Regions from separate parts of the Pseudomonas sp. BF-R-19 genome, predicted to be linked through region 2. Evidence: predicted binding sites of a transcription regulator. Region 2 holds the regulator's gene; each other region holds the start of a gene.
What was found. The regulator FliA, encoded in region 2, starts transcription of late flagellar genes. The targets are predictions, from matches to a motif close to CTAAAGTTTNNNNNNNNNNNGCCGNTAA.
Positions count from the first base shown of each region.

Region 1: a site for FliA is predicted at 2,008-2,035, ahead of KGB28_RS17875 (methyl-accepting chemotaxis protein). Genes of this name have one in related genera too.
Region 3: a site for FliA is predicted at 2,297-2,324, ahead of motA (flagellar motor stator protein MotA). Genes of this name have one in related genera too.

Region 1 is NZ_JAHBDN010000060.1:41,287-45,460, forward strand. Features, by position in the region: gene KGB28_RS17865 (DUF721 domain-containing protein) at 1-381, shown strand, start outside; gene KGB28_RS17870 (helicase HerA-like domain-containing protein) at 515-1,993, opposite strand; gene KGB28_RS17875 (methyl-accepting chemotaxis protein) at 2,182-4,071, shown strand.
Region 2 is NZ_JAHBDN010000011.1:60,813-64,986, forward strand. Features, by position in the region: gene KGB28_RS00540 (chemotaxis protein CheA) at 1-746, opposite strand, end outside; gene KGB28_RS00545 (protein phosphatase CheZ) at 773-1,561, opposite strand; gene KGB28_RS00550 (chemotaxis response regulator CheY) at 1,583-1,954, opposite strand; gene fliA (RNA polymerase sigma factor FliA) at 2,123-2,863, opposite strand; gene fleN (flagellar synthesis regulator FleN) at 2,860-3,690, opposite strand; gene flhF (flagellar biosynthesis protein FlhF) at 3,807-4,174, opposite strand, start outside.
Region 3 is NZ_JAHBDN010000070.1:161,915-166,088, reverse strand. Features, by position in the region: gene KGB28_RS20660 (toll/interleukin-1 receptor domain-containing protein) at 1-140, shown strand, start outside; gene motB (flagellar motor protein MotB) at 192-1,211, opposite strand; gene motA (flagellar motor stator protein MotA) at 1,376-2,227, opposite strand; gene KGB28_RS20645 (HDOD domain-containing protein) at 2,395-3,933, shown strand; gene KGB28_RS20640 (rhodanese-like domain-containing protein) at 3,975-4,174, shown strand, end outside.

The DNA of each region.
Region 1 (4,174 bases), on a different contig from region 2:
GGCCACGCTCAACGCCTGGGTCATCTGCAACGTTTGCTCGAAAGCCAATTGCAACCCGCCGCTCGCGAGCATTGCCACGTGGCCTCCTGGCGCGAAGGCAGTTTGTTGCTGATTGTCACCGACGGTCATTGGGCAACCCGCCTGCGCTACCAGCAGAAGCGCCTGCAACGGCAACTGCAAATGTTCGACGAGTTTGCCAATCTGACCCGGATCCTGTTCAAAGTTCAACCGCCGACCGTTCAGCAAGGTGCGGCCGGGCATACCATGGATTTGTCCAACGACGCGGCAGCGACCATTCAGGCCACGGCCGATGGCATCAGCGACCCGAATTTGCGGGCAGCGCTGGAGCGGTTGGCGGCGCACGCCAAATCCAGGACCTGATACAGAACCCATGTGGGAGCAGGCTTGCTCCGGGCGGCGTTCCGACGAATGCGGTACATCAGTCACATCAATGTTGAATGTGCTGACGCCTTCGCGAGCAAGCCCGCTCTCACATTGACTGTGTTCGCTCAAGCTAGCGGCGTTTTTTGCTGCCTAGCAACGAGCCCATCAAGCCGCGCACCAACTGTCGTCCAATCTGGTTCGCCGCCTGTTGCATCGCCGATTTCAGCGCCTTCCCTGCCGCTGTACCGAGAAACTCTCCCGCCTGCTCGGTGAAGCTCGGCTCCTGTTTGCCCTGCTCCGCTTCGGGCTCAGGTGCCAGCCCCTTGCGTCCCATCAGCACCTCATAGGCTGACTCGCGGTCGATCGGTTGGTCATAACGCCCTTTGAACGGTGAGCCTGCGATCAATATCGTGCGCTCGGTTTCGCTCAAAGGCCCGATCCGCGATTGCGGCGGTGCCACCAGCACCCGCTGGACCATTTCCGGTGTGCCCTTTTCCTGCAGGGTGCCGACCAGCGCCTCACCGATCCCGAGTTCGGTCAACACCGACAACGCATCGAACGCAGGATTCGGGCGGAAACCTTCGGCCACTGCGCGCAGGGACTTCTGCTCCTTGGCGGTGAACGCACGCAGACCGTGCTGGATGCGCAAGCCCAACTGAGCCAGTACATCATCCGGCAGGTCACCTGGCGACTGGGTGACGAAATACACGCCCACGCCTTTCGAACGAATCAGCCTCACGACTTGCTCCAGACGATCACGCAATGCCTGGGGCGTGCCGTTGAACAACAAGTGAGCCTCGTCGAAGAACAGCGCCAGCAACGGTTTGTCGGCATCGCCACGCTCCGGCAACTGCTCGAACAGCTCGGCCAGCAGCCACAGCAGGAACGTCGCGTAGACTTTCGGCGCTTCATGCACCAGGCGGCTGGCATCGAGCAAATGAATGCGCCCACGGCCATCCGCAGTGGGTTGGAGGATGTCTTCGAGTTGCAGCGCCGGCTCGCCAAACAGGGCTTCGGCGCCCTGTTGCTCCAGGGTCGCCAGTCGTCGCAGCAGCGCCTGGCTGGAACCGGTGGTCATCAATGCCGCATCGTCGCCCAGCAACTGGGGGTTGTCCCGCAGATGATTGAGCAACGCCTTCAGATCCTTGAGATCGAGCAACAACAGGCCTTCGCGGTCCGCCACCTTGAACGCGGCATACAGCGCCGACTGCTGACTGTCTGTCAGTTCCAGCAGGCTGCCCAGCAGCAGCGGCCCCATTTCACTCAAGGTTGTGCGTAAAGGATGACCGGACTGACCGTGTATGTCCCACAACGTCACCGGATAAGCCTGAGGCTTGTGGTTGAGCCACGGCATCCCGGCAATCCGCTCGGCGATCTTGCCCTGGGGGTTGCCGGCGGCGCCAAGGCCGCACAGGTCACCCTTGATGTCGGCGGCGAACACCGCCACGCCGGCATCGCTGAAGGCTTCGGCCATTCGTTGCAAAGTGACGGTTTTGCCGGTGCCAGTCGCGCCCGCGATCAAACCGTGGCGGTTCGCCAGGCGCATGGCCTGGGCAATCGGCTGCCCTTCGAGATCGGCGCCGATAACGAGTTGCAATGAGTCAGGCATTTGGTCACCCATGATTAATCTTTGGTCCTACACGGCCGATAGAGATAACGACAAAGCAGTCAGACACGATCTGGTCGGAAATTTCCCTAAGGAGAGTCGGAAAATTCACTTGCTTTCAACCTTGCCCGTTGTGCGCCCCTTTATAAAAGCACGCGCTGGACATTAAGACCTTAGCGGAACCCCAAGCCATGAACAAAAATCTGCGTTTCAGCCATAAAATCCTGCTTGCCGCCGCCCTCATTGTGATTGCCGCCTTCGCCTCATTCACCCTGTACAACGACTATTTGCAGCGCAACGCCATCCGCGATGACCTGAAAAATTATCTGCAGCAAATGGGTGCAGTGACCGCCAACAACATCCAGACTTGGTTGAACGGACGCAGCCTGCTGATTGAGAACCTGTCACAAACTGTCGCGCTCAACCCCGATGCCGACAACGTTTCCAGCCTGCTTGTACAAAAAGCCGTGACCTCGACCTTCATGGGCGCCTACCTCGGCAGCAAGGATGGCTCTTTCATCATTCGCCCGGACAGCAAGATGCCCGATGGCTATGACCCGCGAGCACGCCCCTGGTACAAGAGCGCGCAAGGCAGCAGCGGTTCGGCATTGACCGAGCCTTATATCGATCTGGCCTCCGGCCAACTGGTGATTTCCATTGTCGACAGCGTTATCAAGGACGGCCAGAACATCGGCGTGGTCGGTGGCGACCTGAGTTTGCAGGTGATCGCCGACAGCCTTGGCACGCTGGATTTCAACGGCATCGGTTATGCCTTCCTGGTCAGTTCCGACGGCAAGATCCTGGTGCATCCCGACAAAGCGCTGGCGATGAAGACGCTCAAGGATGTCTACCCGCAAGACACGCCGGCCATCAGCAGCGCAATCAGCGAAATCCAGGTCGACGGCAAAACCCGCATCGTGACCTTCACCCCGATCAAAGGCTTGTCGTCGGTCAACTGGTACATCGGTCTGTCGGTCGACAAGGAAAAAGCCTACTCGATGCTCAGCGAATTCCGCACCTCGGCTGTGGTTGCGACCATCATTGCCGTGGTCATCATCATCGCCCTGCTCGGCACGCTGATTCGCATCCTGATCCAGCCGTTGCACGTCATGACCCGCGCCATGGCCGACATCGCCGACGGCGAAGGCGACCTGACCAAGCGCCTGACCATCCAGAACAATGACGAGTTCGGCACCCTCGGCACCGCGTTCAACCGCTTCGTCGAGCGCATTCACGGCTCGATCCGCGAAGTGTCCTCGGCCACCGGGCAGGTCAACGAAGTGGCATTGCGCGTAGTGGCCGCTTCCAACTCGTCGATGTTCAACTCCGACCAGCAAGCCTCGCGCACCAGCAGCGTGGCGGCCGCCATCAACCAGCTCGGCGCCGCCGCCCAGGAAATTGCCCGTAACGCCGCTCAGGCTTCGAGCCAGGCCAGCGATGCCCGCAGCCTGGCCGAAGACGGCCAGCAAGTGGTGGACCGCAGCATCGTGGCGATGAATCAACTTTCGAGCATGCTCAGCGCATCGAGCTCCAACATCGAGTCGCTGAACAGCAAAACGGTGAACATCGGGCAGATTCTCGAAGTGATCACCAGCATTTCCCAGCAAACCAATTTACTGGCACTCAACGCAGCTATTGAAGCCGCCCGCGCCGGTGAAGCCGGTCGCGGTTTTGCCGTGGTGGCGGACGAGGTGCGCAACCTGGCACACCGCACGCAGGAATCGGCGCAACAGGTGCAAACCATGATCGAGGAGCTGCAGGTCGGCGCCCGGGAATCGGTCAGCACCATGAGCGACAGTCAGCGCCACAGCCAGGACAGCGTGGAAATCGCCAACCTCGCGGGCGAGCGCCTGAACAGCGTGACGCTGCGTATCGGTGAAATCGACGGCATGAACCAGTCGGTGGCTACCGCGACCGAGGAACAGACCGCCGTGGTGGAGTCGATCAACGTCGACATCACCGAGATCAACACGCTGAACCAGGAAGGTGTGGAAAACCTGCAATCGACCTTGCGCGCGTGTTCGGACCTTGAGCAGCAGGCGGCGCGGTTGAAGCAGTTGGTAGGCAGTTTCCGTATCTAGCGCCTGAACTGGCGCCATCGTCGAAGCGCCGCCCGGAGCAAGCTCGCTCCCACAAAGTTGTCACTGAACCTGTGGGAGCGAGCTTGCTCGCGATGAGGGCGGC
Region 2 (4,174 bases):
TGCAGTTGGTCGAGCAGTGCTTCGAATTCGTCGTCAGTAATATCGGAACTGTCGCCTGCCGCTTTCGGTGCTTCTGGCGCAGCCGGCGCCGGGACCACTGCGTCAACGGCGAACTGGCCTTTACCATGCAGTTGATCGAGCAACGACTCGAATTCGGCATCGGTGATTTCATCGCTGGCAGCGGCATTGCTGGCAGGCGCTGGAGCCGCCGCCGGCGCCTCGGCCTGCGCCTTGACGGCGTTCAGCGAGTCCAGCAGTTGTTCGAATTCGGTGTCGGTGATGTCGTCGGAATCGGTTTCGACCACCGGTTCTTCAATCACTTCGGCGACGGGCGCAGGCGCCACTTCGTCAGCCGATTGCGGCTCGGCCAGACGGGCCAGCGCCGCGAGCAATTCAGGTGTCGCAGCGGTGATCGGACTGCGCTCGCGGACTTCGCTGAACATGCTGTTCACCGCATCCAGCGCTTCGAGAACCACGTCCATCAGTTCCGAGTCGACGCGCCGCTCACCCTTGCGCAGGATGTCGAACACGTTCTCGGCGATGTGGCAGCACTCCACCAGCTCGTTGAGCTGGAGGAAGCCGGCACCCCCTTTTACAGTGTGAAAACCGCGAAAAATTGCATTGAGCAGATCCGCATCATCCGGACGGCTTTCCAGCTCGACCAGTTGCTCGGACAGTTGCTCTAGAATCTCGCCGGCCTCAACCAGGAAATCCTGAAGGATCTCTTCATCGGCGCCGAAGCTCATTAAGGGGGTGCTCCTAACAGGTCTACCTAAAATCCAAGGCTGGATAGCAAATCGTCCACATCGTCCTGACCGGACACAACGTCTTCTCTTTTATCGGCATGAATCTGCGGACCTTCACCCTGAGAGAGATGTTTTTGTGGATCTTTTTCAGCAAGCATCGCTTCACGGTCATGTTCGATGCCCGCAAAGCGGTCCACCTGGCTGGCCATCAGCACGAGCTTCAGCAGGTTGCTTTCAACTTCGGTGACCAGCTGGGTCACACGCTTGATCACCTGCCCTGTGAGGTCCTGGTAATCCTGGGCGAGCAGGATGTCGTTGAGGTTGCCCGACACCGCGCGATTGTCCGTGCCGCTGCGCACCAGGAACCCGTCGACCCGCCGGGCCAGTTCACGAAACTCTTGCGCGCCGACTTCGCGACGCATGAAGCGCCCCCAGTCCGCGCTCAACACCTTGGCTTCATCCGCCAGGCCATTGACCAGCGGCGTGGCACTTTCCACCAGATCCATGGTGCGGTTGGCCGCGGCCTCGGTCAGCTTGACCACATACCCCAGGCGCTCGGTGGCGTCGGTGATCTGCGACACTTCTTCGGCTTGCGGCATGTGCGGGTCAATCTGGAAATTGACGATCGCGCTATGCAGTTCGCGAGTGAGCTTGCCCACTTCCTGATACAGGCCGCGGTCACGGGTCTGGTTGAGCTCATGGATCAATTGCACCGCGTCGCCGAACTTGCCTTTTTCAAGGCTGGCGACCAATTCGACGGCGTGTTTTTTCAGGGTCGACTCAAAGTCGCCCAATGAAGTTTCGTTATTGCCCATAGCTCCCCCGTGGCGCACTCATCAACCGATGCGTTCGAAAATCTTCTCGATTTTTTCTTTCAACGCCTGGGCCGTGAAGGGTTTGACCACATAGCCGTTAACGCCGGCCTGGGCCGCTTCGATGATCTGCTCGCGCTTGGCTTCAGCGGTCACCATCAGCACCGGCAGGTGCTTGAGCTTTTCATCGGCACGCACGTGGCGCAGCAGATCGATACCGGTCATGCCAGGCATGTTCCAGTCCGTTACCAGAAAGTCGATGCTTCCGCTGTTGAGCACCGGAATGGCGGTAGTGCCATCGTCGGCCTCGACGGTGTTGGTGAACCCAAGGTCACGCAGCAGGTTCTTGATGATCCGCCGCATCGTTGAGAAGTCATCAACGATGAGGATTTTCATGTTCTTGTCCAATTCGACCTCCAAGCAGTCTTAAACGCGCCCAGCACCTGGACGCGCCATTTCAATCAATCCGGCAAAGCACTCGATGACTGTCTGGAGCACAACAGATCGCGACCGGCGCAGTTCAACACCACACCGGCCTCGTTCGCAGTGTCCCCCACACTGCCTTCAGCGCGCTCGCCACTCCCCCAAACGCCCCCGCAAACGGGCCGCGCACTGGCTGTGTAACTGGCTGACCCGAGATTCGCTGACCCCCAGGACCTCACCGATTTCCTTGAGGTTCAACTCTTCGTCGTAGTACAGCGCCAACACCAGTCGCTCACGCTCCGGCAAATTGGCAATCGCATCTGCCAGCGCAGCCTGGAAGCGTTCATCTTCCAGATCGCGTGACGGTTCGATATGAGCACTCGCGCCATCCTCGTGCAGCCCTTCGTGTTCGCCGTCTTGCAACAGATCGTCGAAACTGAACAGCCGGCTGCCCAGGGTGTCGTTCAAAATCCCGTAGTAATCGTCGAGACTCAATTGGAGTTCGGCCGCAACTTCGTGATCTTTAGCATCACGACCGGTTTTCGCTTCAATCGAGCGAATGGCGTCGCTGACCATGCGCGTATTGCGGTGAACCGATCGTGGCGCCCAGTCCCCCTTGCGCACTTCATCGAGCATGGCGCCGCGGATTCGAATGCCCGCGTACGTCTCGAAACTGGCGCCTTTGCTGGCGTCATATTTGGTCGACACTTCAAGCAGGCCGATCATCCCGGCCTGGATCAGGTCTTCGACCTGGACACTGGCCGGCAGGCGCGCCAACAAGTGGTAGGCAATGCGTTTAACCAGCGGCGCGTAACGCTCGATCAGCTCGTACTGCGCATCACGCGCCGATTTTTTGTAGAGGTTGTAACCGCTTGCCGTCATAGAACCGGTCCTGCTGTCTGCTGCACGAGGCGCTCGACGAAAAACTCCAGGTGCCCGCGCGGGTTGGCAGGCAGCGGCCAGGTATCGACCTTCTGTGCGATGGCCTTGAAGGCCAGCGAGCACTTGGAACGCGGGAAGGCCTCGTAGACGGCGCGCTGCTTCTGCACGGCCTTGCGCACGCTTTCGTCGTAGGGCACCGCACCGACGTATTGCAGGGCGACGTCGAGGAAGCGATCCGTCACCTTGGTCAACTTGGCGAACAGGTTGCGCCCTTCCTGCGGGCTCTGGGCCATGTTGGCCAGGACCCGGAAGCGGTTCATGCCGTAGTCACGGTTAAGCAATTTGATCAAAGCGTAGGCGTCAGTGATCGAGGTCGGCTCGTCGCACACCACCAGCAGCACTTCCTGGGCTGCGCGAACGAAACTGACTACCGAGTCACCAATGCCCGCCGCGGTGTCGATCACCAATACGTCGAGGTTGTCGCCGATATCGCTGAAGGCCTGGATCAGGCCGGCGTGTTGCGCGGGGCTCAGATGCACCATGCTCTGAGTGCCGGATGCGGCCGGAACGATACGGATGCCGCCGGGTCCCTGCAGCAGTACATCGCGCAGTTCGCAGCGGCCTTCGATCACATCGGCCAGGGTACGTTTGGGTGTCAGGCCCAGCAGAACGTCAACGTTCGCCAGTCCCAGGTCGGCGTCCAACAGCATGACGCGCCGGCCAAGCTCAGCCAGAGCCAGGGACAAGTTCACTGACACATTAGTTTTCCCGACGCCACCTTTGCCGCCGGTCACCGCGATCACCTGTACGGGATGCATGCTGCCCATGTTATTTCTTTACCTTGTCTTGCATAGACGGAGGCCACATTACTGGCTGCGCGTTCACAAACGGAACAATGCATGGCAGACCATCGATGTAGGTACAAAAACTGTTCATTTTTACCTCAGCCAACCTGCTTGGTCGGGCTGTGGTAGATGTCAGCGAACATGTCAGCCATGGCTTCTTCGCTGGGTTCTTCCTGCATTTGCACGCTCACGGCGCGACTGACCAACTGGTGACGACGCGGCAGATGCAAATCATCCGGGATCCGCGGGCCATCGGTCAGGTAAGCCACCGGCAACTCATGACTGATGGCCAGGCTCAACACCTCACCCAGACTAGCCGTTTCATCCAGTTTAGTCAGGATGCAGCCAGCGAGCCCGCAACGCTTGTAACTATGATAGGCGGCGGTTAGAACCTGTTTCTGGCTGGTGGTTGCCAGGACCAGATAATTTTTCGAGCGGATGCCACGACCGGCCAGGCTTTCGAGCT
Region 3 (4,174 bases), on a different contig from region 2:
CCTATCGAAACGAAGCGACACTCAAGCGCTCGATGTCACTGGAGTCGGTGACCGGCAGCGAGTCGGTGCGCAGCGTCAACAAATCCAATGCGGATCGCTTTCACGCCGACCTCAAGTCGCGAATCATCCGCGGCTTTTAATACAGAAAGCGCCGACAAAAAAGCCGACATCGCTGTCGGCTTATTTGTCGGTCACTGCTTAGGCGGTTCAGCCGGTTTCGGTGCCGGGTCATCGAACAGGTTCAGACGCTCACGAAGCTCGTGAGCCGGCAGAGGCTCCTTGTCCGCCGGCAACGCGTTCGGGTCGACCGGTGCGGCTCCCGGAGCAGCCGAACCTTGCGGCGCATCAGGAGCAGGCTCCGCCCCTTGCGAACCTTCGATCGCACGCTGGGCTTTCTTGGTCAGCACCACGATGTCGATACGGCGGTTAACCGGGTTGAACGGATGCTCGCGATCGAACAAAGCCGACGAGGCATAACCAACCACACGCGCCACCTGTGCATCCGGATAACTGCCCGCCACCAGCGCACGCCGTGCGGCGTTTGCACGGTTGGCCGAAAGCTCCCAGTTGCCGAAATCACCCATGCCGGTGTACGGCTTGGCATCGGTGTGGCCGCTGATGCTGATCTTGTTCGGCACCGCCTTGATGGTGTCGGCCATGGCCAGCAGGATGTCTTCGAAATACGGTTTCAGACGGGCCGAGCCTGAGTCGAACATCGGGCGGTTTTCCGCGTCCATGATCTGGATACGCAGGCCGTCCTGAGTGATTTCGAACAGGATCTGGTCCTTGAACTTCTGCATCTGCTGGTTTTCTTCGACCTTGTTCTGCAGTTCCTGCAGCAACAGTTCGAGGCGCTCTTTTTCGACCTGTTCGGCCATGCCTTCGACCTGGTCGGTATCGATGGTGACCTTGTCCGGCTGCGGCTGGGACTTCACCTCGGGGTTGAGGGTGTTTTCCGGCGCCAGGGTCGGCGTGCCGCCCAGATCGATGATGTACGGCGTGCCGCTTTCGGAAAAGCCGATCGGGTCCTTGAAGTAACCGGCGATGGCGATCTTCTGTTCCGGCGTGGCGGTGGACAGCAGCCACAACACCAGGAAGAACGCCATCATCGCCGTGGCGAAGTCGGCGAAGGCGATTTTCCATGCGCCCCCGTGATGCCCGCCGGCGATGCGCTTGACGCGCTTGATGATTATCGGCTGGTTATTTTCCATGACCTAAGTGCTCTGTCTCACAAATACTGTTCCTTTTTGGCAGTGCCTGTTGTCGCCATACCGCGTTGCCGCTCCTCGCCATAGCGGGCTATGACTCGTCGCGGCGCCTTGTCTGGCAACAACAGTCACTTGCCAAAAAAGGAACGTATTTGCGAAACAAAGCACTAACGACCGCGAACCGCTTGTTCCAGCTCGGCGAAGCTAGGACGGTGTGCCGGGTACAGAACCTTGCGCCCGAACTCCACGGCCAGCGATGGCGGCATGCCGGAAGCCGAAGCCACCAGCGAGGCCTTGATGGCTTCGTAGACGTTCAGTTCTTCCTTGGCATCGTGGGCCAGGGAATGGGCCAGCGGGCCGAAGAAGCCGTAGGCGGCGAGAATACCGAAGAAGGTACCCACCAGTGCCGCACCCACGTGCAGGCCGATGGATTTCTGATCGCCCTCACCCAGCGAAGCCATGGTCACCACGATCCCCAGTACCGCCGCGACGATACCGAAACCGGGCATGGCGTCGGCGATGCCGTTCACGGCGTGGGATGGGTGTTCCAGGTCTTCCTTGAGGCTGAACAGCTCCATGTCGAACAAGCCTTCCAGCTCGTGCGGGGCCATGTTGCCGGAGGACATGATGCGCAGGTAATCGCAGATGAACGCGGTCATGCGTTCGTCCTTGAGAACGGTCGGGTACTTGGCGAAGATCGGGCTCGCGGCAGCATCCTCGATGTCACCTTCGATGGCCATCATGCCTTCGCGGCGGCTCTTGTTGAGGATCTCGTAGATCAGGCCCAGCACTTCCAGATAGAAGCCGTGGTTGAAACGCGATCCGAACATGCTCAGGGACTTCTTGAGCACGTGCATCGTCATGTAGCCGGGGTTGGCCTGCAAGAAGGCGCCGAGGGCGGCACCGCCGATGATCATGACCTCGAAAGGCTGGATCAGGGCGGCAATCTTGCCATGGGAAAGCACGTATCCGCCGAGCACGCTCGCGAATACGACGATGATGCCGATAATTTTAGCCATAGGTTAGGAGAGCACTTACTGAGTCGGGTTCAAGGTCATATTCGGAAGTTAAAAAATCTCTTCTTCTCCTTATCGGCAAAACTGCGCCAGACTATAGCCAGTTCAGGCGAAAAACTGATTTGACCCCATCCGGGCACAGGTAATGTTGACGATGATCGCCTCCCACCATGGTTAACGAAACGAACGTTCCAACCCCGAAACCGACCACTCTCGAAGGCTGGGTCAAGCTTCTCGATGGCGTACGCCTGCCGGTTCCGCAAGCGAGCCACGACCGGGTCTGCAAGGCCATCGGCGACAATCGCAGCTCGCTGCGCGACATCGCTGACTTGATGCAAGGCAGTCCGGCCCTGGCCTTGAGCGTGATTCGCGAAGCCAACCGGCATACCCATGGCAGCATGACCGAGCCTGCGGAAAATCTTGAGATTGCGATCAACCGCCTCGGTTTGAAGCGCACCGAAGAACTGCTCGCGCGCCTGCCCGCCGAACCCCAGTCCGAGATTCCCAAAGCCCTGCGTCAGTTGCAGATGATCAGCCAGCACGCCACGCAACAGGCCAACGGTTTTTTTGCCAGTCGCCTGGCGCGCCTGTGGCAGGACATCCACTGGGGCAGCCTGCTGTTTCTTTCGCCCCTGTGGCCGCTGGCGCTGACCCATCCAGAACTGCTCGAAGACTGGGAACTGCGGGTCATCCATAAAGGTGAGTCGGCACGCAAAGTCGAACAACAACTGTTTGGTGTGCGCCTGCTGGACATCGGCCAGGCACTGGTGGAGATCTGGCGCTTGCCGATCTGGGTACGGCAGGGCTATCGACTGATGCTCACTGAACAGCGCGAACTGGTGAAAGTCCTGCGCATCGCCCGTGACAGCGAGCACCCACTGCGCCAGCAGAACCGCCTCGATGACGACCCGACCCTGCGTCGCTGGCTCAATCAACCGGCCAATACGGTGCTGCTGGCCAACGGTCTGGCGCTGTCGGCACAACACGCCTGGGACAGCCCGCACAGTGAGCGCTGGCAGTACCTGACCAGCCTTTACCTGCAAATGCCGATGGACGAGCTGCAGCAACAATTGCACCAGCAAGCCGCCAACAGCGCACGCCAACACGCCATGCCCGACCTCTGGCACCCCGCCGAGTCGCTGATCTGGCCGTGGGGCATGAACCGTGTCCACGCAGGCTTGCTGCCGGCAGCGGCACCCACCGCCGAAGACTTGGCGAAGTGGCGCAAGCAATGCGCCGAACTGCTGGTCGAGCCGAGTCGCTTCACCAACGCCATGCACTTGACCATCGCCGCCCGGGACGCCCTCGTGGCCTGCGGCATGCGTCGGGTGATGATCCTGATGGCCGACCGCACCCACGCCAACCTGCGCGTGCACCAGACGGCCGGCCTGCCGAAGGAAGCGGCCGGGCTAAACTTCGTGGTCAGCCAGAGCAACGTGTTGCAGCGCCTGCTCGCGCAACAGGCCCAGGTGCGCCTGACGCCAGCCAACAACACGCAATTCTCGGCCCTGCTGCCCAACGGCCTGCGCTCACAGTTCAGCGGCGAACACTTGCTGCTGCGTTCGCTGGTCAACAATGGCCGGGTGATCATGATCGTCGTGGCGGATCAAGGCGGCGGGCCGTTTTCGGAAATTTCCGTACAGGCCTTCGGCAAAACCGCACAGTGCATCGAAAAAGCCCTGCACAGCTTTAGCCACCGTGGCCAATAAGCTGCGTTACAATCCTCCCTTTTGTGCTCTGGAGACCTCACATGTCTGACTTCTCTGGCTTGCCGCTGGTGATCGAGCCGAGCGACTTGCTCCCTCGCCTCGACGCCCGCGAACTGATTCTGGTGGACTTGACCAGTCCCGCCCGCTACGCCGAAGGGCACATTCCCGGCGCGCGCTTTGTCGATCCGAAGCGCACGCAGCTCGGCCAGGCCCCTGCCCCGGGGCTGATGCCCCCGCAGGC